3 regions of the Eubacterium maltosivorans genome follow, and region 1 is predicted to be linked to each of the others. Evidence: predicted binding sites of a transcription regulator. Region 1 holds the regulator's gene; each other region holds the start of a gene.
What was found. The regulator HrcA, encoded in region 1, represses chaperone genes, less so after heat shock. The targets are predictions, from matches to a motif close to TGTTAGCACTCNNNNNNNNNGAGTGCTAACA.
Positions count from the first base shown of each region.

Region 2: htpG (molecular chaperone HtpG) is a predicted target of HrcA. The motif match lies at 5,632-5,662, and genes of this name have one in related genera.
Region 3: groES (co-chaperone GroES) is a predicted target of HrcA. The motif match lies at 4,679-4,709, and genes of this name have one in related genera.

Region 1 is NZ_CP029487.1:4,051,947-4,061,990, reverse strand. It holds gene CPZ25_RS18850 (hypothetical protein) at 1-223, shown strand, start outside; gene dhaS (dihydroxyacetone kinase transcriptional activator DhaS) at 220-786, opposite strand; gene dnaJ (molecular chaperone DnaJ) at 853-2,019, opposite strand; gene dnaK (molecular chaperone DnaK) at 2,150-3,985, opposite strand; gene grpE (nucleotide exchange factor GrpE) at 4,211-4,777, opposite strand; gene hrcA (heat-inducible transcriptional repressor HrcA) at 4,786-5,820, opposite strand; gene hemW (radical SAM family heme chaperone HemW) at 6,110-7,249, opposite strand; gene CPZ25_RS18815 (tyrosine-protein phosphatase) at 7,369-8,337, shown strand; gene CPZ25_RS18810 (helix-turn-helix transcriptional regulator) at 8,389-9,282, shown strand; gene CPZ25_RS18805 (RNA polymerase sigma factor) at 9,295-9,954, opposite strand; gene CPZ25_RS18800 (replicative helicase loader/inhibitor) at 9,938-10,044, opposite strand, start outside.
Region 2 is NZ_CP029487.1:2,319,680-2,329,723, reverse strand. It holds gene CPZ25_RS11085 (ABC transporter substrate-binding protein) at 1-1,178, shown strand, start outside; gene CPZ25_RS11080 (response regulator) at 1,218-5,402, shown strand; gene htpG (molecular chaperone HtpG) at 5,690-7,600, shown strand; gene CPZ25_RS11070 (TetR/AcrR family transcriptional regulator) at 7,688-8,368, opposite strand; gene CPZ25_RS11065 (uroporphyrinogen decarboxylase family protein) at 8,570-9,727, shown strand; gene CPZ25_RS20465 (hypothetical protein) at 9,739-9,885, shown strand; gene CPZ25_RS11060 (MFS transporter) at 9,932-10,044, shown strand, end outside.
Region 3 is NZ_CP029487.1:3,833,674-3,843,717, reverse strand. It holds gene CPZ25_RS17840 (sensor histidine kinase) at 1-46, opposite strand, end outside; gene CPZ25_RS17835 (hypothetical protein) at 85-1,809, shown strand; gene CPZ25_RS17830 (response regulator transcription factor) at 1,834-2,523, opposite strand; gene groL (chaperonin GroEL) at 2,666-4,294, opposite strand; gene groES (co-chaperone GroES) at 4,345-4,629, opposite strand; gene CPZ25_RS17815 (type 1 glutamine amidotransferase domain-containing protein) at 4,941-5,630, opposite strand; gene CPZ25_RS17810 (trimethylamine methyltransferase family protein) at 6,004-7,437, shown strand; gene CPZ25_RS17805 (MFS transporter) at 7,497-8,738, shown strand; gene CPZ25_RS17800 (sigma-54 interaction domain-containing protein) at 8,766-10,044, opposite strand, start outside.

The DNA.
Region 1 (10,044 bases):
AACCGCTGTGCTGGACGTAAAGCTCGACCATATCCTGAGAGGTATTGCCAAATCACCGGAGCGATGCGCCCGCAGCCTGGTCGACCTCGGAAAAAGCATTTCCCCAAAAGAACTGACCCGCATCGAATACAGGCTGCTCTACAACGAGTTTTTAAAGCTGTGCGCCTCCTCGGATATCGAAGGAACCAAAAAGAATTTTTTCAGGCATTTTAACCCTGACTAAAGCGTGTTTAAAAACCGCTTAACCGCCAGATTTTTACTGTCCAACACCAGATTTTCAAAACGCTCCTTCAAAAATTCCGGGCTTTCACGCATTCCCTCCTGCGCCCATGCGACAATGATCCCCACTGTCCCGTAAGAAAAAAACGAAGCGATAAACTCCATATCCTCAGGTTTGATTTCTTTCTCGCCGCTGAGATTCCCGATAATCTCCTTAAACAGCTCTTTGGCCACAGAAAAGAGGTAAGCCTCAAATTCCTTCTGCCCTGAGGCTTTAAAGGCATTGATATAAAAATAATCCTCCTTCTTCATCTGCGTCAGCATCCTGTAAATACGGGCGCTCCAGTTCTCAAAGGTCAGTCCCTCTGTCATGACAGAAATCGCCTCATTGTAATAAATCCAGTCCAGCAGCTCGTACTTGTCCTGGAAGTGGTAGTAGAAGGTCTGTCTGTTCAGCCCGCAGCTTTTGGCAATATCTGAAATGGTGATCTTATCAAAGCTTTTAACGCGCATTAATCCCTTAAAACCGTCCGCGATGGCCTGCTTAGTTATCAATGATTCCGACATGATTTTCTCCTCCGTTATGCTGAAAAAACCGGTGCTGCAAAAGCATGCACCGGTTATTTAAAAATCCTATTGAAAGGCATTTTTTACCTTAGACCAGAATTTTTTACCTTCCTGGTGATTGTCATTGCCTGTTTCTTTGTCAAAAGCTCTCAATAATTCTTTTTGCTTCTTATTCAGCTTGCGCGGTACCTCGACTCTGACAGTAATGTACTGGTCGCCGCGTCCGCGTCCGTTGACGTTCGGCACACCCTTTCCCTTAAGTCTGAAGACCTTGCCGGTTTGGGTGCCTTCTGGAACCTTCAGCTTAACCTTGCCGTCCACAGTCGGTACGACCAGCTCTGCGCCCAGGGCTGCCTGCGCAAAGGTCACAGGGATTTCCAGGTAAACGTCATCTTCCTCACGCTTGAAGATCGGGTCTTCCTTCACGCTGATATAAACGAAGAGGTCGCCCTTTCCACCGCCACGCGCGCCGGTGTTGCCCTCGCCGCGAAGCGGCAGGATGGAGCCGTTGTCCACACCAGCCGGGATCTTGATATTGATGGTCCGTTCCTTTTCCTGGATGCCGGAGCCATGGCAGGTATGACACGGGTCGTCGATGATTTCGCCCTCGCCGTGGCACTTATCACAGACCGTAGTCTGCTGGATGGTGCCAAAAGGGGTCTGCTGACGGATATAAATCTGCCCGGAGCCGCCGCACTTGTCACAGGTGTGGGCTTCACTGCCCGGTTCCGCTCCGGAGCCGTGGCAGGTCGGACATTCTTCCTGACGTTTAATCTTAATCTTCTTTTCGGTTCCAAAAACAGCTTCTTTAAATGAAAGATTGATATTAATCTTCATATCCGAGCCGCGGCTTGGCCCACGGCGTCCACCGCCGCCTCCGCCAAAACCGCCGAAGCCGCCAAAACCGCCGCCTCCGCCGAAGGAGCTGAAAATATCGCTGAAAATATCTTCAAAGCCGCCTCCGCCAAAACCGCCGTAGGAGCTTCCGCCTCCGCCAAAGCCGCCTTCCATGCCCGCATGACCGTACTGGTCATAGGTCGCACGCTTGGTTTCGTCACTTAAGACCTCGTAGGCTTCGTTGGCTTCCTTGAATTTTTCTTCAGCCTCTTTATCGCCCGGGTTTTTGTCCGGGTGATATTTCATAGCCATCTTGCGATAGGCCTTTTTTATTTCATCTGCGCTGGCGCTTTTTTCAACGCCCAGCACCTCGTAGTAATCTCTTTTTTCACTCATGCTTCTATTCACCTCGCCTCATATTGTAACCTAAAAGGCCCAGCCTGTAAAGAATCATTATTAAAGATGGCAGCCATTACAGCTGCCATCTCCTAAAGTCTATCTTATTGTCGGGCTCACAGTGGACGGCTTATTTATCGTCGTCGCTGACTTCTTCGTATTCAGCTTCTACGACGTCATCGTCGCCCTTCTGGTCAGCAGACTGCTGTTCTGCGGTCTGTTCCTGAGCGGTCTGTTCATACATTTTCTGAGCGATCGGATATAAAGCTTCGTTTAATTCTTCGATGGCTTTATTGATTGCCTCAACGTCTTCGCCTTCACCGGCGGCTTTTACCTTATCGATAGCAGCGGTTACCTTGCTCTTTTCATCGTCGGTAATCTTGCCTTCCATGTCCTTCAGAGACTGTTCTGCCTGATAAGCAGTGGAGTCTGCATTGTTCTTGGCTTCGATGAGGTCTTTTGCTTTCTTATCTTCGGCTGCGTGCTGTTCAGCTTCTTTTACAGCCTTGTCGATATCTTCTTCGCTCATGTTGGTGGTCGATTTGATCACAACATTCTGAGATTTGCCAGTGCCTAAGTCCTTGGCTGATACGTTAACGATACCGTTGGCGTCAATATCAAAGGTTACTTCGATCTGTGGAATACCACGTCTTGCAGCCGGGATACCGGTTAACTGGAAACGGCCCAGAGTCTTATTGCCAGAGGCCATTTCACGTTCACCCTGTAATACATGGATGTCTACAGCAGTCTGATTATCAGCAGCGGTAGAGAATACCTGGCTCTTCTTGGTCGGGATGGTGGTGTTGCGTTCGATCAGTTTTGTGAATACACCGCCCAAGGTTTCGATCCCTAAGGAAAGCGGGGTAACGTCGAGTAACAGTACGTCATTGACTTCACCGGCTAATACGCCACCCTGGATAGCGGCACCGATGGCAACACATTCGTCAGGGTTAATGCCCTTGTAGGCTTCTTCACCGGTTAAGTTCTTAACAGCATCCTGTACTGCCGGGATTCTTGTGGAACCACCAACCAGGATAACCTTGTTCAATTCGTTTTTGCCCAGGCCTGCGTCGCTCATGGCTTTGGAAACCGGTCCTTCGGTTTCTCTTACAAGACCAGAAGTCAATTCGTCGAATTTCGCTCTTGTCAGGGAGAGTTCGAGATGCTGCGGTCCTTCTGCGGTCGCAGTGATGAACGGCAGGTTAATGTCCGATTTCATAACGCTTGAGAGTTCGATTTTAGCTTTTTCAGCAGCTTCTTTCAAACGCTGTAACGCCATTTTATCAGATTTCAGGTCGATGCCGTGGGATTTTTTGAATTCATCTGCCATCCAGTCGATCACCTTGTTGTCAAAGTCATCGCCGCCCAGGTTGTTGTTCCCGTTGGTTGCCTTAACTTCGAAAACGCCGTCGCCTAATTCCAGGATGGATACGTCGAAGGTACCGCCGCCAAGGTCATAAACCATGATTTTCTGGTTGTCTGCCTTGTCAAGACCATAGGCCAGTGAAGCTGCGGTTGGTTCGTTGATGATACGCAGTACATCTAAACCGGCGATCTTACCAGCGTCCTTGGTTGCCTGTCTCTGAGCGTCGCTGAAGTAAGCCGGTACAGTGATAACAGCCTTGGTAACTGTTTCGCCAAGATAGGCTTCTGCGTCTGATTTTAATTTCTGCAGGATCATCGCAGAGATTTCCTGCGGTGTGTAGCTCTTATCATCGATGGTTACTTTATAGTCGGTACCCATGTGTCTCTTGATGGACGCGACTGTACGGTCTGGATTGGTGACAGCCTGGCGTTTTGCCACCTGGCCGACCAGTCTTTCACCGTCTTTAGTAAACGCAACAACAGACGGGGTTGTGCGGTTCCCTTCTGCATTTGGGATAACAACCGGTTCGCCGCCTTCCAAAACAGCAACGCAAGAGTTTGTAGTACCTAAGTCAATACCAATAATTTTTTCTTTACCCATAATATATGTCCTCCTAAGTTTTTAGTATAAATTTCTAATTTTTATTATTCTTCAAAAAAGCAACTTGTTGTTTAATGGAGAATTGAGAATGGAAAATGGAAAATTCCGGTACAAAACGCTACGCATTTTGATCTTTATGCGGCCGTTGACCGCTTTCTCAAATTTGCTAAAGCAAATTTGTTCTTTTAATTCTCCATTCTCAATTCCCCATTGTCAATTGCTTTTTTACTTCTGGTTAACCTTAACCATCGCTGGCCGTATGACCTTATCCTTAAAAGTGTAACCCTTCTGGAAAACCTCCAGAACAACCTGGTCGTCTTTTTCAGGATCTGCTCCAACGGCAACGCCGTGGTGGAAGTTCGGATCAAAGGCTGTACCCACACAGTCAATTTCCTGCAGGCCCTCCTCGTTCAGAACACCGATCAGCTGCTTGAAAACCATCTGGACGCCTTCGCGGTATTTGTCCGCATTGTCATCATCCGCCGCCGCTTCGGCGCGGTCCAGGTTGTCAAGCACTGGTAAAAGCTTTGTGACAAAGCCCTCAAGAGCAAACTGGTAAATGTCGGTCTTTTCCTTCTGCGTTCTTTTTTTATAGTTTTCAAAATCCGCCTGAAGGCGCATAAGACGCTCCATAGCCGCTTCCTCTGCCTTGGCCGCTTCATTTACCGATTTTTCAACATCCTCTACAGTTTCCTGTTCTTCTGTTTTCTGTTCCTCTGCTGCCTGTTCCTCCGTAGCTTCTTCCTTAATGGTTTCGTCTACGTTTTGTTCCATCTTTTCTTCCTTAGCCATTTAACCACCTATTTCATTAATAATTTTGTTAAGTTTGTGTTCAGTTCATTTCTTATATAATCAAGAACCGAGGAGACATTGTCATAATTCATCCTCGTCGGTCCTATGACCCCAAAAGCGCCTACGGTCTTTCCTTCCAGCTCGTAGGTTGTCGTAATAATACTGAATTCCTTCAGATTCTCATTATCATTTTCATCCCCGATGCTGATGTTAATCACCTGACTGGCGTCATCATTTGACAGGATCCCCGCCAGCAGCGGTTTTTCCTCGATCACATTGACCAGGTGACGGATTTTTTCCACATCACTGAATTCGGGATAGTTGAAAAGATTCGTCAGACCCATGGAGTGGATGTCTGAAGCCTCTTCCATCAAAGTATCCCTTAATACCGGAAGAATTTCCCGGAGTAAACTGCTTTCATCCGGGGACAATTCCTGAATCTGATCCACCAGTTCCATATTAATTTCCTGGAAGGAAATATTCTTAAGGAAGCTGTTTAAGACATTACTCAGTTTCAGGGCCAAAGTGGTGTCAATTTCCTGTGAAAGGGTCATTTCAATGTTCTTTGCCATCCCTTCATAGGTGACCACAATGAGTAAAACCCGTTCCTTGATCAAAGGAACAATCTGTACGTGCTTGCAGTTAAAGCAGGAAACCCGCGGCGACAGCACCACAGAGGTGTAATTGGTCAGCTGTGACAGCACCTTCGCCGTGTGGTTCATGGTGTTATCCAGCTCCCTTGTTATTTTAAGATACCCATTATGGATGTCATTTCTCACAACCTTAGCTAATTTTTGAATTTGCATGATCTCATCGACATAATAGCGATATGCCAGCTGAGTCGGAATTCTTCCAGATGAGGTGTGCGGCTGCATTAAAAAGCCCAGGTCTTCGAGATCAGCCATTTCGTTCCGGATGGTCGCAGGGCTGATGCCAAGATTATAACGCTTTGACAAAGTCCGGGACCCTACCGGTTCGGCGGTATTGATGTAATCCTTAATGATTACCTCCAATATCTTCTTCTTTCTCTCTTTCAAGTCCATTTTGTTCACCTCTTTATTAGCACTCGTTACTTGTGAGTGCTAATATCTTGACTATAATATACCACCGGGTTCTTACTTTGTCAATAGATTTCTATAAGATAAATGTCAAGTTTTTAAGATTTAAACATTATTTAAGCAAGGAAACCTTTTGGTATATTATCCAAGTGAAAAGCTGAAAAAGAGAGGGCGTGCAGCGAAAACCGTCAAAGGATTTTTCCATTTTGCCGCGCGCCTTGCTCGCGGCGATCCCGCAAAATCCAACGGCGGTCCTCCGCTACACTCATCTCACTTATACAAATGCCACAAACACCTGATTCGCCAGATCCTGGCCCTTTGTGGTAAGGCGGATCACCGGCCCCTCACGCGTGAGAAGCCCCGCCGCCACAAGGTTTCCAATCTCCTCAAAATCTTCAAAAAAGCTGCTGCCAAACTGCCTTCGGTAATCCGCGTCGTTTACGCCGCACATGCGCCGCAGACCCAGAAACATAAAATCGCCCTTTTTCTCCTGCACATCCAGCGTGTGCGCCTCGAGCACCGGGGCTTTCCCCTGTTCAGCCAGAGTACAGTAGTCCCCCATTGCCATCACGTTGGTGCGGCGCTCTTCCTTATAATAGGAGGCCGCCCCCAGCCCAAAGCCCACATAGGGCTTCATCACCCAGTACAGGCTGTTGTGGCGGCTTTCCCAGCCTTTTCTTGCAAAGTTCGATATCTCATACTGCTCAAAGCCCTTCTCTGCCAGGCCGTCGATGACAGCGTGCTGCATCTGGCGTTCCAGCGCCTCGTCCGGCAGCGCCAGTTTTCCCTGGCGGTACAGCGTGTCAAAGGCAGTTCCCTCCTCGATTTTCAGGCTGTAGCAGGAGATATGCTTAACGGGCTCAAGGGCCGTCAGTCTCGCAAGGTCCCGGCGCACATCCTCCAGGGTCTGTCCCGGCAGGCCAAACATTAAATCCGCCGAGATATTCTCAAACCCCGCGCTTCCCAGCAGCTCCAGCGACGACTCAAAATCCGCGTAGGTGTGGATACGCCCCAGGGCTTTAAGCCCTTCATCGCTCGTGGTCTGGAGACCCAGGCTCACGCGGTTGAGGCCCATGCTGCGGTAAGCCCGGCATTTTTCGCCGGTCAGGGTTCCGGGGTTCGCCTCAATGGTCGCCTCAACGGCCCCCTCAGGCAGCTCAAAGCACTCCTGGATACAGTCCATAACCTGGCCGATATGATCAGCCGCCACGTAAGAGGGCGTGCCTCCCCCAAAATAAACCGTGCGCGCGGACAGCCTGCCCTGCTCAGCCGCGAAGGCCCTTATCTCAAGGCAGACCGCCTCAAAATAACGCCGGGCATCCGCCTCGCTAAGCCCCGCCCATGAGGGAAAATCACAGTAGCGGCACTTCTGCTGGCAGAAGGGAACATGCACATAAATTCCGACATTTTCCATTAAAACGCTCCTTTTTATAAAATATGATGAAAAAACAAATTGTCATCGGGACAAATTTAAGTCTTTATGTTACAATATATTCTATATAATAAAGTATAAAGAGTCAAAGGAGTGAACATATGAAAAAATTTGTAGGCATTGGGGCGCTTATTGCCGCGGCTGCCGCAGTCCCATATCTGATTCATAAAAAACGCCAGAAAAAGCTTCAGGCAGAAGATTTCAACCAGGGCGACAGCCTTCCGCTTCCAGAGAAAAATCCTTTGGAAACTGATTTCAAGGACGAAGACCACCTGATTTTCTGCGACGAGTCCAACCTGGGCAAACGGCTGATCCAGCTGGAAAATTCCATCAATATCCGCGACATCGGCGGCTATACCGGTCTGGACGGACGCAAGACAAAATGGCGCAAGGTGATCCGCAGCGAGGAGCTGGCCCACCTTTCCGATAAGGATGTGGAATACTTCGAAGAGCTTGGCCTCAAGCATGTCTTTGACTTCAGGGACGCCCCCAAGGCCAAAGCCATGCCGGACAAGCTGCCCTCCACCGCAGATTATAAAAACATTCCGGTACTCAAAAACATCCCCTTCAGCCACAACGAGATCAATTTTACAGCGCCTGACGGCATCGATCAGTTTATGCGCAAAATCTACCGCTACCAGGTCGAAAACGCCGCGCCGCTCTACGCAGAGATCCTCAAGGTCATGACCGACCCCGGCGAATACCCCATCCTGTACCACTGCACCAACGGCAAGGACCGCACCGGCTTCATGACAGCCCTCATCCTGCTGATCTGCGGCGTGCCGGAGGAAACCATTATCTCGGATTACTCCCTGACCAACCTCACCTTCGACGAAGCCTTCGAGGTTCTGGGCACCATTATGGCCGATGAAATGAATGAGGCCAAGGGTGTTTCCAAGGATCAGCTCAAGGATTTCTTTGGTGTCAAGCCCGAATGGCTGAAAATCCAGCTAAACTACATCAAGGAAAACTACGAGAATGTCGACGCTTACCTGCTTGATAAAACCGATCTGACAAAAGAAGATCTGGACAAAATCCGCGAAAACATGCTGGAAGCGCCAAGCGTATAAAAAAACAAAACGGACGGCAGATCTGCCGTCCATTTTAATTGGAGAAATATCATGCAGACCCATCGCCTGTTCGAAATCATCTACCTGCTTCTGGACAAGGGCCAAATGACCGCCAGCGAGCTGGCAAACCATTTTGAAGTCTCTGTCCGCACCATTTACCGGGACATTGACCGCCTGAGCATCAGCGGCGTTCCCATTTACACCAACGTGGGAAAAAACGGCGGCATCGCCCTTATGGACGGCTACACCCTGGATAAATCCATCCTGAGCGACGCCGAGCAGAACGAAATCCTCATGGCCCTTCAAAGCCTTAAAGCCGTCGAGTATCCAGACCCTGACGGCCTGCTCACCAAGCTGGGGACCTTTTTCAAAAAGAACCAGCAGAGCTGGATCGAGGTGGACTTTACGGGCTGGGGCGGCTCCATACAGGACCGGGAGCGCTCAGATGAGCTCAAAAACGCCATTCTCACCCGGCACACCATCCATTTTTCCTACTGGGGCGGAGACGGTAAGAAAAGCGAGCGCAGCGCCGATCCCATTAAGCTGCTGTTTAAGGGGCACAACTGGTACCTCCAGGCCTACTGCCATACGCGGCAGGATTACCGCGTGTTCAAGCTGTTCCGCATCCAGGACCTGCAGGTGCTGGAGGACACCTTTGATCCTTATCCCGCTGTCCCTTTTAGAGAAAACGCCAAAGTCGTCATGACCCCGCTTCACTTCACCATTCTTAAAAGCCGGGCCTACCGGGTCTACGACGAGTTCGCCGGAGCGCAGGTCACCCCGCTGCCCGGCGGCAATTTTGATGTGCGCACCTGCCTGCCGGTGGACAACTGGCTTGTGGGTTACCTCCTTTCCTTTGGCGGCGACCTGATCCTCCATTCGCCGGAGCCGCTGCGCGCCTCCCTCAGGGAGGAGCTTGAAAAAGCCCTGGCCCATTACGCCTGATTTTGACGCCGTCTAAAAATCCTCTCCCAATACCTGCCTCAGATAAGCCTTCTCCCCGAGCAGCTCCCGCTTCACCAGTTCCAGCCCGCGCCTGCACTGGTACTGGACAGTGGAGCGGTTCTGCCCTCTTTCCAAAGCGATCTCGGCGTAACTGATCCCCTCCATAAAATGCCGGCAGACCGCCTCATAGGTTTCCTGAACCATCCGTTTTCGCATCACCTCCAGCACCTTTTGGGCCATACAGCCCCTGATGGCCTGCTCCTCTGTATTGCAGGCGGCCGGGAACCAGTCGATTTTCCAACAGTCCTCCTCTCCGTCTTCCCCGGCCACCTTTTCATCCAGCGAACAGGCAAACCGCTTTTTCTCAAGCCCAATCCGCCAAATCCGGTTTAAAATCATAAAACGCAGACGGTTCTTAAGGTAATACCTGAAATAGACGTGCCGGTACTTTTCTGTATCAAAGTCCTCAATGGCCTCCAGAATCTGCAGGCAGGCCTCCTGGTACATTTCCTCCCGCTCCTCCTTATGATAGAAGGACCGGTAAACCATGCTGTAAGCCATGGGCTTAAAAAGATTGACCACTGCCAGCTTCATGGCCTTGTCGCCCTGTTTGGCCATTTCAATAAAGCGGAGGATTTCGGCCTGGTTATCCCGGTCATTCACTGCCCGCATCGCTGTCCCTCCCTCTGTCGGGCGGCAGGGCTTTCTGCCCCGCCAGCTCCCCGATCAGGCCGCGCACATTTTCCGGCAGCTCCTCAAGGG
Region 2 (10,044 bases), 1.7 Mb from region 1:
CTGTATCGAACCGGACCATTACCATCTGGGGCGATGACACCGACCTTAAGCGGCCTTATCAAAAAAAGGCCTTTGAACGCTACCAGGAAATAACGGGGAATACCCTTGAGATAAGATATCTTTCGAAGCAGGAAATGTCAGAGGAGGTGCCGGCGGCTTTTCAATCCAATACTGCGCAAAAGCCGGATATACTGTTGAGCTATGGCGGAATTAATCTGGATAACCTGAAGCCAGAGGAAAATTTTTATGATTTCACCGGGGCACAATGGGTGGAGGACCTGACAGATACAGCCCTTAATCAGACCATTTACAATGGTAAAGTGATCGGTCTGCCTCATGGGGAGGCCTCTGTTTCCGGAATGCTGTACAATAAAAAGATTTTTAAGGCGTATGATCTGGAGATTCCCCGCACACAGGAGGAATTTATGCAGGTTTGTGCGGTTCTTTATGAAAAAGGCGTAACGCCTGTGTACCTTCCCAATGAAGGCAGCACCATGCTGCTCTGCCAGTTTCCAATGGACAGCTTTACCTCGAAATCTGAAATACTGGAAGGGCTCAATAACAATACCCTCTCTTATACAGATATACCGGAAATGAAAACAATCGTGCAGTGGTACCGCACCATTGCGCAGAAGGGATACTTTGGCGATAGCTACGCAGATAATAACTGGGAGGGAATGAGCAGTGCCATGTCCAGTGAGCGTTATGCCATGATGATCTGCTGGGATACCTGGCTTTATACCGATTTTGAAGGAGACGCCTCACAATTTGGCCTGATGCCGGCCTTTATCGGCGTTCCTGAGGAGGGATGCTTTGAAGGCCCAAACCAAATGCTGCTGCTTGCCAGTAAGAACAGTGTAAACCTCGATGCGGCGCTGGACCTTATCACTTTTATGGCCGATCCTTACAATTATAATATCGACTATGAGGGTATTTATACCGCTCCCATTTTCAAAAATCAGGTGGGGAGTATATCCACCCCTCAGTATGTGGAGGCAGACCGGCTGATCGAGCAGCATTTTTATGATTCCGTTACCTGGCTCAGACTAAAAGGCTTTTCCCAGGTCGACGCGGCTTATATACAACGATACATGCAGGAAACGGATTACACAGCCGACGCCTGCCTGAGGGATATGGACAACGCGCGTAAAAGCCGCGCAGCCGGGAATGAACCGTAGGATTATATTTTATCCCTATGGATATAAGGAGGGCATCCTTTGAAAAAAAGTAAGATGCTGATCAAAAATAAAAAGCAGGCAGTACTCATCAGTGTGATTTTTCTTTGTTTTTTTGCCGTGCTGGCAGGAATCGCGGCTGCTTATATCAGAAAATTTGACAATGCCCTTGAAGAAGAGAATAAAAGGCATCTCTCAGAGGTTGCTACTTACATCGGCACAAATATGACTACCGTAGTCAACGATACTCAGCAGGCACTGTCCTCTGCCGCCTCAGCGGTTGCCTCCATGGATTCGGAGAATGAACGGATCCGTTATCTGAAAGACCTTGCGGAACAGTATGGCTTTGCCTATACAGGCTATGCCGCTGCGGACGGCATGCTGCGGGCCACGGATTCAACTCAGAGCGGAAGTATCAATGATGAGCGTTATTTCAAGGAGGCGATGGCGGGACAGCCTGCCATTGGAGACCTGACCCGAAAAATTTTTACAGACCGTGCAGTCAGCGGCATTGTGCTCGCAGTGCCCCTGAGGGAAAAAGATGGCGGCAGCGGCGTGCTGGTGGCGATGATGGATATCAGAAACCTGGGGAAGGTTTTGAGCTTTGACAGTTTCGGCGGAGAAGGGTATGCCTATATCATTGATCAGAAAGGCGATACAGTGCTCCGGACCAAGAGCCTCGATTTTAACAATCTGTACAGGGCGCTGGAAAGTGTCAGCTTTAAAGAAGGCTACAGCTTGGAAAGCCTGAAAAATGATGTGGCGGCTCACAAGGAGGGAATGACCCTCTATTCCAATATGGGCGTGGAAAAATACGCTTATTATAAGCCCATTGGCTTTAACGGCTGGACTGTTGTCAATGTTGTCGCAAAAGATGTGGTGGTTGGAAAAACCGTGGCTTTGACCCGTGAGCTTATTGTCATCGCAGTAGCAATGCTGATTATTTTTATGGCTCTGGGACTTTTTGCTGTGTTTTCTTATACAGTATCCAGAAGCCGGAAAAGGGTAGCAGACGAAAAATCAGCTTTTTTGGCCAATGTCAGCCATGAACTGCGCACGCCAATGAACGCGGTGGTGGGAATCAGCGAGATCCTTTTGAGGGATGATCTGACCTCAAAGCAGCGCGATCAGGTACTGAGCATTATGAACTCGGGGAAAGGCCTCCTGACCATTATCAATGATATTCTGGATATCTCAAAAATGGATTCAGGGAAATTTACGGTTACAGAAGCCCCTTATGAGCTGGAATCCCTGCTTTATGATTTGACAGTAATCATCGCTGTACGGATAGGCGAAAAGCCTGTGGAATTCCTCACCGATGTTGATCCCATGATTCCGAAAGCGCTCATCGGGGATATGGGAAGAACCAAGCAGATTCTTCTGAACCTTGTCGGCAACGCCGTTAAATTTACAAATGAAGGTTATATCCGTCTCGGGATCAGCTTTGAGAAAGGCCAGAACGGACAGCTTTGCCTGCGGTTTGAAGTCCGGGATACAGGCATTGGCATTAAAGAAAAAGATATGGACAAGCTTTTTACAAGCTTTAATCAGATAGATACCCACAGAAACCGAAATGTTGAGGGAACCGGCCTTGGCCTCAGCATCGCCAAAAGCCTCTGTGAAATGATGGGCGGAGGAATTAAGGTGAAAAGCGAATATGGGAAAGGGTCTGTTTTTACCGCGACAGTCTGCCAGGGGATTTCTGACGAGACGCCGATGGTTGGAAAAGTGAACGGAAAGCTGAGGATACTGGTCTATGAAACATCAGAGCTTTTGCGGCGTTACGAGGGAGACTGCCTTGATAAACTGGGCGTACCTTATGACTTGTGTGACACGCGGGAAACCTTTGATATGTATATGGAAAAGAACCGTTACACACATATCCTTGCCAAACGAGCCGTTTTAAGAATGCTTGACACCGCCGAACAGATGGGAAACGCTGCTTTTATCACGCTGTTGAATCTGAATGAACATCCGCTGATGAATGACACAAGCGTCTATCTTCCTCTGTTCACAGGGCAGCTGGCAATGGTGCTTAATAAGAATGAAAAAATCAGCAGTCCGTCTAAACAGCCCGGAGCAGGCAATACCATGGTTCGTTCCATGCCTTTTGTCTCTGTACTGGTGGTGGATGACAATGAGCTGAACCTTCAGATCGCCGAGGGACTTATGGAGCCCTACGGCATGCAGATTGATTTTGCCGTTTCCGGTGTGGCGGCAGTGGCGGCAGTCCAGAAGCAGGACTACGATCTCGTGTTTATGGATCATATGATGCCTGAGATGGATGGAGTAGAGGCTTTGAAAACAATCAGGGCCCTGCCGGATGAAAAATATAAAAAATTGCCCATTATTGCACTGACCGCCAATGCCACGCGGGAGGCCCAGCAGTTTTATAAAAACGAAGGCTTTAACGGCTTTTTAGCAAAACCCATCGACATTCACAGGATGCATGACATCCTGAGAAAATGGCTGAAAGCGGCCAACGATACAAGGGCAGACGGACAGCAGAAAGAGACTGGTCCTGCAACGGAGAATATTCCCCAGTGGCTGCTGCGCTATAGAACCGAGGAGATCGATTTCCGGGATGGGATTACGCGGATCGGTTCAATTTCTGTTTACACCCAGATTTTAAGAACATTTTACCGTACCGTCCAGGACAAAACAGCCGATCTGCCAGAGTTAATCAAAAACGACATGCGGCGTTTTATCATCGAGGTACATGGTCTTAAGGGAGCCTGTGCGGCTGTTTCGGCTGCCGGTCTTGCTGCGCTGGCCGAAAAGATGGAGCAGCAGGGAAATGAGAAAGACCTGGCGAAAATCCGTACCACGCTGCCAGTTTTCACCGTACGTGTAAGCCGCGCGGTTAAAGAGATTGAAGGTTTTTTAAACCGGACTGAAATGGAAAATCAGCCCGAAAAACAAAATGATATTTACTTTGACAGCTGTGTGCTGAACCAGTTGGAAAAAGCCTTTAAAACCTATGATACAGAAATGCTGAAAGCTCTTTTTTCTGAAAAAACGCATTACCTTTGCGATGAAAAAAGCACGCTTCTTCTCAATGAGCTGCGTGACTGCTACGAGCGCTATGAGTTTGAGTGGGCCGCCGAGATACTGGATACCTACCGTGAAGGGGAAAGCCCCTGCGAACAGGAGCAGGTACAGGAAGAGAGAACGGACAGCAGAAAAAACATTGCTGTGGTCGATGATAACCCGGTTAATCTGGATCTGGCGGAGAGTGTGCTCCAGACGCATTACCGGCTTACAAAACTGATTTCGGGAGAACAGCTGCTGCGTTACCTTAAAATTGGCAGACCAGACATGATCCTGCTGGATATTCAAATGCCTGGAATCGATGGCTATGAAACCCTGAGGCAGATACGAAAACAGCCCGAATACCGGAGGATACCCGTCATTTTTCTGACCGGACAGAAAGATTCTGAAAGCGAACAGAAGGGATTTCTCTTAGGAGCAAAGGATTTTATCACCAAACCATTCGACCATGTCGCCATGCTGGCCAGAGTTGACGCACAGATAGAGCTGTATGGCTACCAGAACAATCTGGAGGAAATTGTCCGGAAAAAAACCAGCCGCATCGAGGATTTGCAAAAGATGATGAACCAGGGCTGGGCAGAGGCCATCGAGTCCAGAGATGGTACCACCGGCAGTCATGTGAAAAATACCACCCGGTATTTCAGGGCGCTGCTTGAAATTCTGGAAAAAACGCCGCAGTATAAGAAGGCTTTTCCGAAAGAAACCAGGGCAGATATGCTTCAGGCCTCCGCCATGCACGATATCGGCAAGATTGGAATCCGGGATGAGGTGCTAAAAAAACCGGGACCGCTTACACCGGAAGAATTTGACCATATGAAAACCCACAGCCAGATCGGCGGCGATATGGTACAGAAAATTATTGACAACACACACCCGGATGATTTCCTGAACTATGCCAGAGATATGGCGCTGTATCATCATGAGCGGTGGGACGGCAGCGGGTATCCCTGTGGCTTAAAGGGAAATGAGATTCCGCTTTATGTACAGGCGCTTTCCATCGCAGATGTTTTCGACGCCCTGACGGCTGTAAGGCCATATAAGCGGGCCTTCACAATGGAGGAAGCTCTGGAGATTATGTACCGCGACAGAGGAAAGTTCTTTGCGCCGGATATGTTTGATCTTTTCTATGACAATCAGGTAGTGATGCGCCGAGTGCTGGAAACCAAAATATCATAACAATCAGCCTTACCCGCCGGAAAGCAAGGGAAACTCCGGCGGGTTTTTGGTTTTAGATGCTCTGGAAAGGAAGATGCAGAGCATCCTTGTTAAGTTTTTATAAAGGTACTCGTAATAACTGAGACGTCACAAAAACGGGAGAAAGCTATGAGAACAAAAATTGTCATTAAGATTATTTAAATTTTTCCTCAAAAGATCTTGATTTTTTCATCAGAATGATCTATAGTATTGTTAGCACTCAGAGATAACGAGTGCTAACAATAACGAAATGAAAGTGAGTGGAGATTATGGCTAAAAAGCAATTCCAGGCAGAATCCAAACGCCTGCTGGATTTAATGATTCATTCGATTTATACAAACAAAGAGATTTTTTTAAGAGAGATCATCTCAAATGCAAGCGACGCCATTGACAAACGTTATTTTAAAAATATGTCGGAAGGCGGCAGCGGCCTCTCAAGAGAAGACTATGCGATCCACATTATTCCGGATAAGGAAGCAAAAACGCTGACCATTACCGATAACGGTATCGGGATGACCCAGGAAGAGCTGGAAGAAAACCTTGGCATTATCGCCAACAGCGGCTCTCTGGAATTTAAGTCTGAGCATGAGGCTCAGGAAGATATTGATATCATCGGCCAGTTTGGCGTCGGCTTTTATTCCGCCTTTATGGTCAGCAAAGACATCAAGGTCCGTACAAAGGCAGACGGCAGCGACGTGGCCTATGAATGGGAATCAGAAGGCGCGGAGGGCTATACCATTGAAGCCTGCGATAAAGATGAAGTCGGGACAGAAATCATCCTGACACTCATGGACGATACCGATGATGAAAAATACAGCCAGTATCTGGAAGAATATCGTCTCAGAGAGCTGATTAAGCGTTATTCCGATTATATCCGCTACCCCATTAAAATGGAAGTGGAAAAGAGTACCCTGGTAGAGACTTCCGAGGAAGAAAAAGCCAAAGAGGATTACGAACCACAGTACGATACCTACCTGGAGGAGGAGACCCTCAACAGCATGGTGCCTTTGTGGAAAAAGAATAAAAGCGAAGTTACCGATGAAGACTATAACAATTTCTACAAGGAAAAATATTATGATTATACCGATCCTGCAAAAGTCATCGCGACCCATGTAGAAGGCGTGTGCACCTATGACGCGTTGCTGTTTATCCCGTCGAACGTGCCCTATAATTACTTTTCAAAAGAGTTTAAAAAAGGTCTGCAGCTGTATTCCAGCGGTGTGCTGATCATGGATAAATGCGAGGATCTGCTTCCGGACTACTTTGGCTTTGTCAGAGGTCTGGTCGACTCACAGGACCTTTCTTTAAACATCTCAAGAGAAATGCTTCAGCAGGACCGCCAGGTCATGGCCATCGCCCAGCGTATTGAAAAGAAAATTACCTCTGAGCTTATGGACATGCAGAAAAAAGACCGTGAAAAATACGACGAATTCTATAAAAACTTTGGTCTGCCGCTCAAGTTTGGTATGTATGAAAACTATGGGATGAATGCTGATAAGCTTAAGGATCTGGTGATGTTCTACAGCTCCAGTGAAAAGAAAACCGTCACCTTTGCAGAATATGTCGGCAGAATGAAGGAAGATCAGAAATATATTTACTATGCCTGCGGTGATTCCATTGAAAAGATTGGGAAAATGCCGCAGATTGAGCTGCTCTTAGATCAGGGCTACGAAGTGCTTTACTGCACCGACGACGTGGATGAATTTGCGCTTAAGAGCCTCATGAAGTATGATGACAAAGAATTCCGCTCCGCTTCCGATGATGATCTGGGTATCGAACAGTCCGAAGAAGCCAAAAAAGAATCTGAAGCCAAAAATGAAGAGAATAAAGATTTAATGACCGCCATCAAGGGCGCTCTGGACGGCAAGGTAAATGCGGTTAAGCTGTCCACAAGACTGAAAAGCCACCCAGTGTGCTTCTCGACAGAGGGAATATCCTTAGAAATGGAAAAAGTTCTAAACGCACAGCCCATGGGCGGCGACGTCAAAGCCGATAAGGTTCTCGAAATCAATGGAAACCATCCAGTGTTTGACGCCATGAAAAAAGCATATGAAGATAAAAATAACGATAAGCTGAAAAAATATGCCAACCTGCTTTACGATCAGGCCATGCTCATTGAGGGAATGAACATTGAAGATCCAGTAGAATTTGCGCGCTCTATTTGTGAGCTGATGGTGTAATATAGACCATATAAAGCCTTAATCATTTAAAAGCCCCATTCTTGTGAAGAATGGGGCTTTTGTATTTTCTTGATATTTGATACGGGTTTATGGCGTTTCATCAAGAGAATGAAAGTCATCTTCAAAATGAATGTTGTCAAGATCAATATAGCGCATAAGCTTATTACAGTGTTTTATATTCTTATCAATGATCTCAGGGGTAACACCAGCTAGCCGGACAGAAATAGTTGATAAAAAGTCCGTGAAATCTATGGAAATTTCCTTGTTTGGAGAATTATAGATATCCTGATAAAGTGCTTTTCGGGCGCCATACTCAGCAATGGTCAGCTTCCTAAACATTTTTGGCTCTATATCAAGATCAAATTCCAGGATAATGGCAGACATGGAGCTTCGAATATAATCGTGGCTAACATCCAGGTAAAGCTCTTTGTCACGGAGTATGCTATATAGCTCTAAAGCAGCAGGGGTCTCAAAAATTTTGATGAAAAAAATACGATTAAATAATATGTGCATTTGAAACTGGTTCTCAATCATAGAGCCGAGCTTTTTATTTAAAAAAAGACGAATATAAAGAATGAAGTCGTGAAATATCTGTCCTACAATTTCTTCTTTTTTGAAATAATAATTCACTAAACCAACCGAAACACCTGCTTTTTCAGCAATTAATGCAATGGTTGTTTTACGGTATCCCAGTTCCAATAAAAGCGATTTTGCTGTATATAAAATGTTTTCTCTTTGTCCGTCATCTGTATTTCTGTATTTATCCATTGGCCATTCCTTTAAAAAACTTTTTGAGTATTTATTATACTATATTATTTTTAAATTTACACGTAAAATTTAGCATTAACCAATAGTAAAAATAGTAAAATAATAAAATAAACAAAAAAACATTGACAAGAAAACGAATTCATTATATTATACTGAATATAGAATTGAATATTCAGTTTAAAATTCAGTCAGGAGGGGTACATGGTGAATAAAAACGTGGATCAGTTGTATGAAGAAAGAGAAAAGAGGTATATTCAGGCCGTCGATTTAGAACAGCCGGACAGGGTTCCTCATGAAACGCGGTTTGGCGAATATTGGGCGATTGACTATGCTGGTTATCCTATCAAGGGAAGTGCGGTAGATCCAAAGATAATGGGAGAGGCAATGGAGAAAATTGCGCAGGATTTTGCGACAGACACATGCCCGTCATTGTTTTCAAGAAATCCGTTGTTTTACAAATCGTTGAAATCAATTAATTTTACTGAAAGTAAAACTGGAATTATGCAGCATCCAGAAGTCAGCTGTATGGATCGTTCGGAGTATGATGATTTTATAAAAAACCCATTTGGATTTATTGTGGATAAGGTTTTGCCGAGAGTCTACAAAGCTTTGGATTCAGAGGGGGCTGGTTATGGGATGTCGCTTGTCCGCGCGATGAATATACAGACCGATATGACAACCCCGATTTTGATGGAAGCGGGACGTGTCAGCAAAAAATATGGTCTTCCCTTGACAGGAGCAGGGCTGGTTGAAGCGCCGATGGATTATATTTCGGATATGATTCGCGGGTTTTCAGAAATTACGATGGATATTCGGAGGTGCCCGGAAAAAGTTGCGGCAGCAGCCGAAGCCGTATTACCGCTGATGGACCGGTTAGCAGCCCAGCTGCCTGCGGTAAAAGGGAAGCTTATCAGCATTCCACTTCATATGCCTGTTTTTATGCGGGAAAAAGATTTTGCAAAGCTTTGGTGGCCGACTTTTAAAGAAATGGTAGAGCGCATGGCGGCAAGAGGCCAGTATATGCGTATTTATTTTGAAGGTGACTGGACGCGTTATTATGACTATCTTCAGGATCTTCCAAAGGGGCATATTCTTGGAGCCTTTGAATATATGGACCCGCAGCTGGCTAAAGACAAGCTGGGTAAGACCATGTGTATTACAGCCGGTTATGATGTGTCATTGCTTCAGTATGGTACAAAAGAAAAAGTCATTGATGAAGCCAAAAAATTAATGGATGTTCTGGCGCCGGGCGGAGGTTATATATTTACTGTTGCTAAAGGGATTACCTATCCAAATGACGGAACACCAGAAAATGTAAGGGCGCTGTATGAATTTGTAGAATCCTACGGAAAATATTAGGAGGGAAGGCAATGGACGAAAATACAAAATATCTGGTAACCTGGAAAGAGTATTGTGAACAAAATGAAATAGACTATGAGGAAAACAGCTATCTTGAGCCTTACTGGCAGGTATCCCAGGAGAAACTGTTTGGGTTTATCATCAAACTGTTAATATGAACAAACGGATTTTATACGCTATGATAGGCAAGATGAGGAGATCGAGATGAAAAAATTAAGTAATTATATAAAATTTTCATATGGCTTTGCAGATTTATGTTTTATTTTTATGGTTACATTTTCAAATACCTATTATCTGGTTTTTTTTACAGAGGTATT
Region 3 (10,044 bases), 220 kb from region 1:
TTAAAATAACCAGCCCAATTGTAATAGCACTTATCTTCTTTTCCATTTCATCATTCCATTTCGATTATTTGTAAGGAGAACCGTATGTCAGCGATTTGTTCAATAAAATACTTATTTTTGTTTATGATCCTTCTTCTGGTTTCAGCAGCCATGCCGGCCAGGGCCAGCGCAATGATCACAGGCCCTGCCACAGCGCCCGCGGAGGAATCGCCCAGCTGCGAAGCTTTCCAGGTATGGGTGGATGAAAACCAGGATACCGGCGGTACTTATATCCTGACAGAAGATCTTGTCATTACGCGCTCCCTGAGCATCTATAGGCCCGGGGCGCCCATCGCCATCGACGCCGGACCCTACCACATTTACGTTAAGGATACCGCTCTGCTTGAGCTCATCGGCTCCAATATCACCATTACAGGAGAGGGCGGCGCAGAAGGACTGATCCGCACATCGCCCATGGGCGTCCTCATCCTTGAAGCGTGCAGCATTACAGCCGAAAGTGGCACCGCGCTCTTTTATGAGGGCGGTGATCCCACAAGCTGGTCCATTAATATCGGCGGCACGCTGAGTGCACCGGCCACCATTGCCGCTTACGGCGAAAACGCGCGCGGCATTGTCTGCGAACAGCCCGATCCACTGGAATTGGTCAACCTGTTCATCACCGCTGACGGTGCCCACAGCATTGGTATTTCGTCGGTTTCGGATATTTCCATGACGAATTGCAGGGTCACAGCCAAAGGCTCAGGCGCCGTTTCTGTCACTTCACAAAATGGCAGGGTTACGGGAACACTGTGCCGGCTCACTCCTGAGGCGCCTCAGTTTTCGTACGACGAGACTCAATGGATCATCACCGGAATCGACGAGCTGCATTTTGTTCTTCCGCCCTTCACTGACTATGAGGAGAGCGGGCTGCCGGACTACATGACCGTAAATATCGCGAACAGTAAGGATCCAGACGATACCTGCTATGTCTCGCTGGCTGTCACCTGGGATCGAGCCGCCTACGACGCTGGTCTTGAAAAAAACGAGCCCTTTACGCTCACCGGCACCTTGGAAGTCCGTGGGGATATCCTCACCGACGGCGCCCCGACGCCTGCAGCGGCCATTTCCTTTAAAACAGCCACGCCCATCGACGACCTGAGTGTCACTGACACGCCCGATGTCAAGATGTGCAGGCTCACCTTTAGCTTTACCCCGCCCGCTGGCGCCTCCTCTGTAAAGCTGCAAAAGTCGGTTGATGGCGGCAGCAGCTGGATCAGCCAGGATATCACCAAGGCCTACAGCCTGAATGACGCGGGTAATGCCGTTTACGAGGATATCCTGAAAGAGTCTGGCACAGCCCTGTATCGGTTAAAGATTACAGGCTCTGCTTACGCGGGCTACTCCAACACAGTCGCCAGCTCCTTTGAATCTCTGCCCCTCACCGGCGAGAAATATGAGGATATTGACGGCAGCCGGGGTGGCGGCGGAAGAAATGAAGTGAGCCGGGATCCCGGCGGCAATATCTTTGAGAATATGCTCGGATATCTTCCGTTCAATAACCCTGCCGTTAATGCGGCGGAATTTTTTCTGGCCCTGGACAATAAAAATGACTCTCCGCTCGCCAAAAATGCCGCTGACAAGCTTCAAAAAAACACGCCCTCCTCTGAGGGTGGCGCAGGCGATTCTCACGAAGGACAAGACACTCCCCCGTCGGGTGCCGCGGCTCACACCATCTGGCCTGCCTTAGGTCTGCTGTTCATTTTCCTGTTTTTTGCCGGCGCGGTCCTCTGGCTGAATCCGGCCCTCCGCTCCCGTTTTTTCAAAAAATAGCTTTAAAGCTGAGGCGTAGATGCCTCAGCTTTTTTGATCCGCAACAAATTTATAGCCTTTTCCCCAAACCGTCTGGATATACTGATGTTCCTCAGAAAAAGAATTGAGCTTTCTCCTGATCTGCGCCACGTGTACCTGAACCGTATGCGCGTTACCCAAATCCGGCAGCTTCCACACCCTTTCAAAAATATCCTTCTGGGAAAATACCTGATTTTCATGGTTCGCCAAAAAAAACAGAATATCAAATTCTGCCGCAGTTAAGGATATGGTCTTATCTTCATAAGCGACACTTCTTGCTGCTTCATTGATACTCAGCCTTCCAAAGTTCAGCGCCTCGCCACGGCTGGCCTTTCCTTCCTGCTGACGTATGCGCGCGCAGATGCGCAGTTCAAGCTCTCGCAGACTAAAAGGCTTGATAACATAGTCATCGCCGCCTGAAACAAAACCATTGATCCGCTTGTCCTCCTCAGCGTAATTTGACACAAAAAGAATGGGGACATTGTTATTCTTTTTAACCGCTTCACAAACCTCAAAGCCGTCCATATCCGGCAGCGCCACATCCAGCACAATGCAGTCCAGAGGCATATGGGCCGCTGTTTTGAGGCATTCCTTTCCGTTCTGGGCCGTGTAAACCTTATAACCGCGGCCTGTAAAATAAATCCGCGTTACTTCCAGTATCGAAGCATCGTCGTCTACAATCAATAAATTATACATTTTGCTCTCTCCTACCTAAGCTCCAATGAAATCATTATACATAAAAATGCTTCTTTTGAAAACTAAAAAAGCAGGATATTAAGCTTTCACTTAATATCCTGCCTGTTATAAAATCATATCATTTTATTTATATTAGCTTTTATTACATCATTGGCATTCCGCCGCCACCCATTGGAGGCATTGCAGGAGCTGCTTCTTCTGGTAAATCAGCAACGGCAACTTCGGTGGTTAAGAACATCGCGCAGATGCTTGCAGCGTTCTGGATAGCTGTACGGGTTACCTTGGTCGGGTCGATGATACCTGCTTCAATCATGTTGACAAATTCGCCGGTAGCAGCGTTGAAGCCGATGCCGTTTTCTTTCTTGCGCAGTTCGTTGACAATGACAGAGCCTTCAAGACCAGCATTTTCAGCAATCTGACGAACGGGTTCTTCAATCGCGCGGCGGATGATAGCAGCGCCGATTTTTTCATCGCCTTCCAAGGTATCGATTAAAGCATCTACCTTGTCTAAGGTTTCGATGAACGCAGATCCACCACCAGGTACCATACCTTCTTCGACACCAGCTCTTGTCGCGTTCAATGCGTCTTCGATGCGGTATTTGCGTTCTTTCAATTCAACTTCGGTAGCGGCACCAACCTGGATAACTGCTACGCCGCCAGCCAGTTTAGCCAGACGTTCCTGTAATTTTTCTTTGTCATAATCCGATGTGGTTTCAGGAATCTGAGCCTTGATCTGAGCGACTCTTTCTTCAACGATCGCACGGTCTCCCTGTCCATCAACGATGATGGTGTTGTCCTTGTCAACCTTAACCTGACGCGCGCGTCCTAACATAGACATATCGGCGTTTTTCAGTTCCAGACCAACTTCTTCAGAGATTACCTGACCACCTGTTAAAGCAGCGATATCCTGTAACATGGCTTTTCTTCTGTCACCGAAGCCAGGAGCTTTAACAGCGACACAGTTGAAGGTTCCTCTTAATTTGTTCAGTACTAAGGTTGTTAAAGCTTCGCCTTCAACATCTTCAGCAATGATTAAGAGCTTAGCGCCCTGCTGTACAATCTGTTCCAGCACTGGAAGTAATTCCTGGATATTTGTGATTTTCTTGTCTGTGATTAAGATATATGGGTTGTCTAATTCTGCAACCATTTTTTCAGTATCGGTTACCATGTAACCAGATAAATATCCTCTGTCAAACTGCATACCTTCGGTAAATTCCAGTTCTGTACCCATGCCCTTGCCTTCTTCAACAGTGATAACACCGTCGTCGCCGACTTTAGTCATGGCTTCTGCAATTAAATCACCAATTTCGGTATCAGCGGCGGAAATGGAAGCTACCTGAGCTTTTGCTTCTCTGGTTTCTACTGGTTTGCTGTTAGCTTTCAGTTCGTCAACAACAACTTCCACAGCCTTTTCGATCCCTTTTTTCAGAACCATCGGATTCGCACCGGCTACAACGTTTCTGTTACCTTCTCTTACAATAGCCTGAGCTAATAAGGTAGCGGTAGTAGTACCATCACCAGCTACATCGTTTGTTTTGGTAGCAACTTCTTTGACCAGCTGAGCGCCCATGTTTTCAAAAGCGTCTTCCAGTTCAATTTCTTTAGCAATGGTAACACCATCGTTTGTAATGGTTGGAGCACCGTAGCTCTTTGCTAAGATAACGTTTCTTCCTTTTGGTCCTAAGGTTACTTTGACAGCGTCTGCCAATTTATCTACGCCAGCAATCAGTGATTCTCTGGCGTCTGCACTGAATTTAATATCTTTTGCCATTTTAATCTTCCTCCTGAAAATTTATAATCTATTAAATGTGGTTTTCTGAATTATTCAACAATTGCTAAGATGTCAGACTGTTTCAAAATCAAGAATTCTTCTTCGCCAACTTTTACTTCGGAGCCAGCGTATTTAGAATAGATAACTTCATCGCCTTCCTTTACATCCAGCGGCACTTTTTTACCATCAACAATTTCGCCGGAGCCAACAGCGACAACGGTTCCCTGCTGTGGTTTTTCCTGTGCAGAACCCGGTAATACGATACCGCTAGAAGTCGTTACTTCTTCTTCTTTAACTTTGATTACAACCTTGTCTCCCAATGGTTTTAAACTCATTTTTGATTCCTCCATTTTTAATGATTTATGATTTTTATTATTTTCTTCTTGTTAGCACTCATTACCTCCGAGTGCTAACATTATATTAAACCATTCTCTCAAAATTTGCAAGACCTTTTTAATAAATTTAATGACTTTTTTCAGGATTTCAGGATTGCTTAATATTTTTTGTGAAAGCTCTCCGGTTATGCGCCTTTCAGGCTTCGTTATTTTTTATATTACCTGTTTCTGCAAGCGGTATTTTCTTATTTTTACCCAACAAGCAAATTTAGCTGCATACGCCGCTTTTTTTCACAATCCGCCTTTTGTCTTTAATAACTGCTTAAGTTTTTCAGCAAGCATTTTGCCACGGCCTGTCCAGACATGGGATTCTGCCCTGTTATCAAATGCCCATCCTGTACTGCAAAAGAACTAAAAGCGCGTTTTTTCACAAATTTCGCTCCCCGCTTCCTGGCTTCTTTCTCAGTACCAAAGGGCACTAAGCGGTTTTTTCCGCTTAGAATTTCTTCTGTTTCTGTAAAGCCTGTGAGTGTTTTACCAGATATAAGATAGCTTCCATCTGATGTTTTTATATTCAAAAGCCCTGCTAATCCGTGGCAGACCGATGTCACATAACCTCCCTGCTCATAAATCTCTCGGCTGATTGCCTGCAAATCTTTATTGTCCGGAAAATCCCAGACCACGCCGTGGCCGCCTGTATAATAGATTGCCAAATAATCGGAAGCATTGATATCCGATGGTTTAAGGGAGTCTGCCAATGCTCTGTTCTGGAAATCCTCTGAGTTATAAAAAGCAAACACGTTCTCATTGACATAAGCGTTTTTCAGACTGCGAGGGTCGATTGGCACATAGCCGCCCCTCGGGCTGACATAATCAATTTCATAACCAGCCTGTATCAATTCTTTCACAAACTCAGTCGCTTCTGACAGCCAGAGACCTGTCGCCTCATTTTTCGTTCCATATTTCGCAGTATTGGTCAAAACCACTAATATTTTTTTCATTTTTATCTCCATTTCATATCAAAAGTTCTAATTGATCACTATAACTTATATACCGTTTCAGATAAAATCTAACCATTAATCCATCCGCCTGCAGACCACCAGATCACTTTTTAGATTTAGTAATATTTTCTTTTTTACGCAAAATAGACAAATTATTTTACACTTTTCTTCAAAACATGGCTTATCTGGAAGACATAAACTGTATATTTTTTTGTCACTGACAATTACCTTTACGCTTTTTATTCTTTTTACGCCTGGGAACGCTTTAAAACAGACCAAATAATCCAAATTTTCATATTATTTTTGGCATATTCCTTGCTTTATATAACCATAAAGTAAATGGCGCCATACAAAATTATTGAGGAGAATATCGATGAAAGCATACGAAAAATATATTTCTAAGGCAGATATTGAAAAAATACACGCGCATACGCTCACTATTTTAAAAAAGGTAGGCGTAAAATTTGAACACGAAGAGGCTTTATCTGTTTTTAAAGCGCATGGAGCAAGAATTGAAGGCGATAAGGTTTATATCGAAGAAAAAATGCTTGAGGAAGCTTTAGAAACCGTGCCAAAGAAGTTTACAATCTATTCGTCAAAGGGCAACGTTCACATCGGCGGCCACAGTTATGTAAAGCTTCCGGTGTCCGGTTCTGCTTATTTACAGGATGGCAGCCGAATAAGAGCTTTTACAAACAAAGATATTATTGACTGGGTTAAGCTTTCGGATACCAGTCCTGTTCTGGATTGTGTGATGACGAATCCCTGTTTTACCTCCAAAAAATTCACACAAAATGAGACTGAGCTTGGGTTTTTGGCTTTACTTTTAAAATATGCCAATAAGCCAGTCCCTTTTGCAAACCCAAATACCGCGACGGCTGCAAAAGGCCGGCTCCGCGAGGCCTACAGAAGAGGAATCCGCCTTGTTCAGGATTATGAAGGTATTTACGACAAGGTTGTCGGCTCACACGGTTTTAACCCTATTACACCTCTGTGCTATGACCATGATCCGCTTGAAAGGATGTTTGCAGTCTGTGAGGAAAGACAGGGCGTTTGGTTTGCCACCTGCGCGATGCCTGTGCTCACCGCCCCATTTTCTGTCATCAGTCTGCTGACCGTGGCCAATGCCGAGCTTCTCGCTGGTATTGTTTTATCTCAATTAATTCAGCCTGGCACACCCATTATATATGCCAATGTTTCAGGTTCAACGGATTTGCGTTCTGTACAGCTTTGTATGGGAAATCCCGAGGCTGCGCTTATTTTTTACGCCACTGCCGGCATCGCGGACTATTATGGTATCCCTTTCAGAACCGGAGGCGCGTTCAGCGACGCAAAGGAACTGGATTATCAGGCAGGTATGGAAGCCATGTTATCCATTCGGACAACTTCTGAGGTAAAACCAGATATGGTTTTTCACGCTTTGGGCACAATGGGGACATACAATGTTACTTGCTTTGAAAAATTTATTCTGGACGAGGAAATTTATAATTTCACTGAACGTCTCAATTCTGGTATCGATGCCTCAGAAGAAAAATTCTGTATGGACATTGTCGAAAAAACAGGGCCTCGCGGCAATTTTCTTACCGGGCGCACCCCCAAAATGTTTCGTGAAGAATTCTACGTTACAAAATATCTGAACAAACTCGATCCTAATGAATGGCAAAATCACGGCTCACTTTCTCTGAAAGAAAAAATGCAGGGAGAAGTGAAAAAACGTATTGATTCCTTCAAACCTGCGCCTGTCACAAAAGAACAGGAAAAACTGTTAAATCAATATATTCCGATCGAATATCGTAATGGGTTATAAAATATATTTTGCCGCAGAGACTGACGGCTGTTCTCTGTGGCTGCACTAAGGAGTTTATCATGTCTAAGATAAAACGTAACTTTTTAGTCGGATTAATCAGTATAATGGTCGGGCTAATCTATTTTATTCCCTATATTCGCTTTTCTTTTTATGATCAGTTTGTCGCTGCTTTTCAGCTGACAAACTTTGAGTTTGGTAATTTAGGATCAATCTATGGGCTGGTTTCACTTTTCTGTTACCCGGTCGGCGGCGTCCTGGCTGATAAATTCAGCTCTCGTGTAATGCTGGCGGCTTCCTTCTTTGCCAGTATGGCTCTGACTTTCTGGGAAGCTTCATTTCCTGATTATACTTCCCTGGTCATTATCAGCGCACTCTTTGCAGTTTTTAACGCCGGTACCATGTGGGCCGCTTATATTAAACTGCTGCGAAGCCTCGGAAATGAGAACGAACAGGGTAAAATCTTTGGAACAAGCGAGGCTTTACGCGGCATTATCAGCGCCATTGCCGGCTTTATCTTTCTGGGACTGCTGAGCCTTTTTACCAGCCAAATCTCAGGTATGCGTATGATTTTGCTGTCATTTGGCGTTATCTATGGCCTTTTCGGTGTTTTAAGCATCATCTTTCTTCCAAAAACCGAAAAAAAGCAGAACGAATTGTCAACGGATACTGAGGACGCTGCGAAGGAATCCGGTATACTCTGTAAAATCAGCAGAGTGCTCAAACTTCCTGGAACCTGGCTGCTTTCCATTTTCATGTTCAGCTGCTATTGTGTCATCATGTCTGGTGTAAACTATCTGGGAACATATGCCACCCAAATTTTAGGAATTTCTGAGGAACTTTCGGCAGGACTCGCTATTTTCAGAAACTATATTGTCGTGGTGCTGGCCGGTATACTTGGCGGTATTTTAGCCGATAAAGCAAAATCAAAATTGATTTTTATTATTTACCTGCTCTGTGGAATCGTAATCTGCTCTGGAATCAGTCCTTTCCTGACATCTGTGGCAATACTTTCTATTGCCGTCTCAATGATATTAGCCTTTTTATACTATAGTGTAAAATCCATATACTTTTCAGTTATGGGTGAAGGTGGGATTCCACTGGAATTAACCGGCATCGCAACAGGCATTATATCCTTTATTGCGTTTATTCCTGACGCATTCATGACTTCGCTCATGGGCTCCTGGATTGACGCCGACCCAGTCAGCGGCTTTAACAAAATATTTATATGGATGGTTGCCTGGTCCATTATTGCCGCTGTATTTGCCTTTATTATTTATCGAAAAGGAAGAAAAAACAGGTGAGCATTACAAAAAGGCTCTCTAAAAAATCTAGAGAGCCTTTAGTTCATATTTGTTGATTTTATGATGCAGTGACTGCCTGGTTATATTAAGCGTCTCTGCCGTTCTTGTAATATTGAAGTTATTTTTTTCTAATGCCGCTTCGATCAAATCTTTTTCATATTGATCCAATGTATTTTTCAAGTCCATATTTTCATGTATAACCATTTTTTCAGAAAAATGGTAACTACTTTCAAACGATTGTATATATTCAGGCAAATGTTCCTCATCCAAAACCAGATCATTGTTTTTCATCATACAAATACTCTGATGCAGCACGTGTCTGAGTTCTCTTACATTACCCGGCCAGGAGTACTCTGAAAACTTTTTTCCCACTTCTGGTGAAATGCTTGTCACCTTTTTACCCAACACTGGTCCCAGTGTTTCCAGAAAAAAGGCCGTTAGTATTTTTATATCCTGAACTCGTTCTCTTAAAGCTGGAAGATTAATATCAAAGACTGCCAAGCGATAGTATAAATCCGCTCTTAATTTACCCTCCTGAATTAATTTTTGCGGCTCCCTGTTGACTGCGCTGATAATTCGCACGCTGCAGCTTCTCTCCTCTGTTTCGCCGACTCTCCGGTATTTACCCGTTTCCAGAACACGCAAAAGTTTAGACTGCATTCGTATATCCATCGAGTTGAGCTCATCTAAGAACAAGGTGCTGCCTTCCGCTTCATACAAGAGGCCCTTTGTGTCCAAAGCCCCTGTAAAAGAGCCTTTACGCGTGCCAAAAAGAGTGGACTCCAGTAAATTTTCCGGAATGGCGGCACAGTTTACTGCTACAAAATTTTTCTTGTAATACACACTGGCGTTATGAATACTCTGCGCAAACAGCTCTTTTCCAGTCCCGGTTTCACCATATATCAGAATAGGCTCCAGTGTTTTCGACGCAATTTTTGCCTGTTCGATACACTTTTTTATTTTTGGGCTTTCTCCAACAATACTTTCAAAAACATATTTTGTACCATTGTGATATTCAAAATCTTCACTGCTTTTCAGCTCAATCTTTTGTTTGTTTATGACGGAAACCATGTTTAAATAATCAGAAATTTCCCTGTACACACACAACACCAGACGAAGTTTTTGCTCTTGGTCAAATAAAGGATAGGTGCTGCAAACCGACGTTATTTTCTGATGATGATTCGTCTCATAAACATTGATTACATTTTTAAGCGATTTTCCTGTTCTCAGTGTTTCCATAATAAGCGATTTCGACTTTTCCTCTTTTCGCGTCTTCGCTTTATGGTACAAATCATTTGGTTTTTTA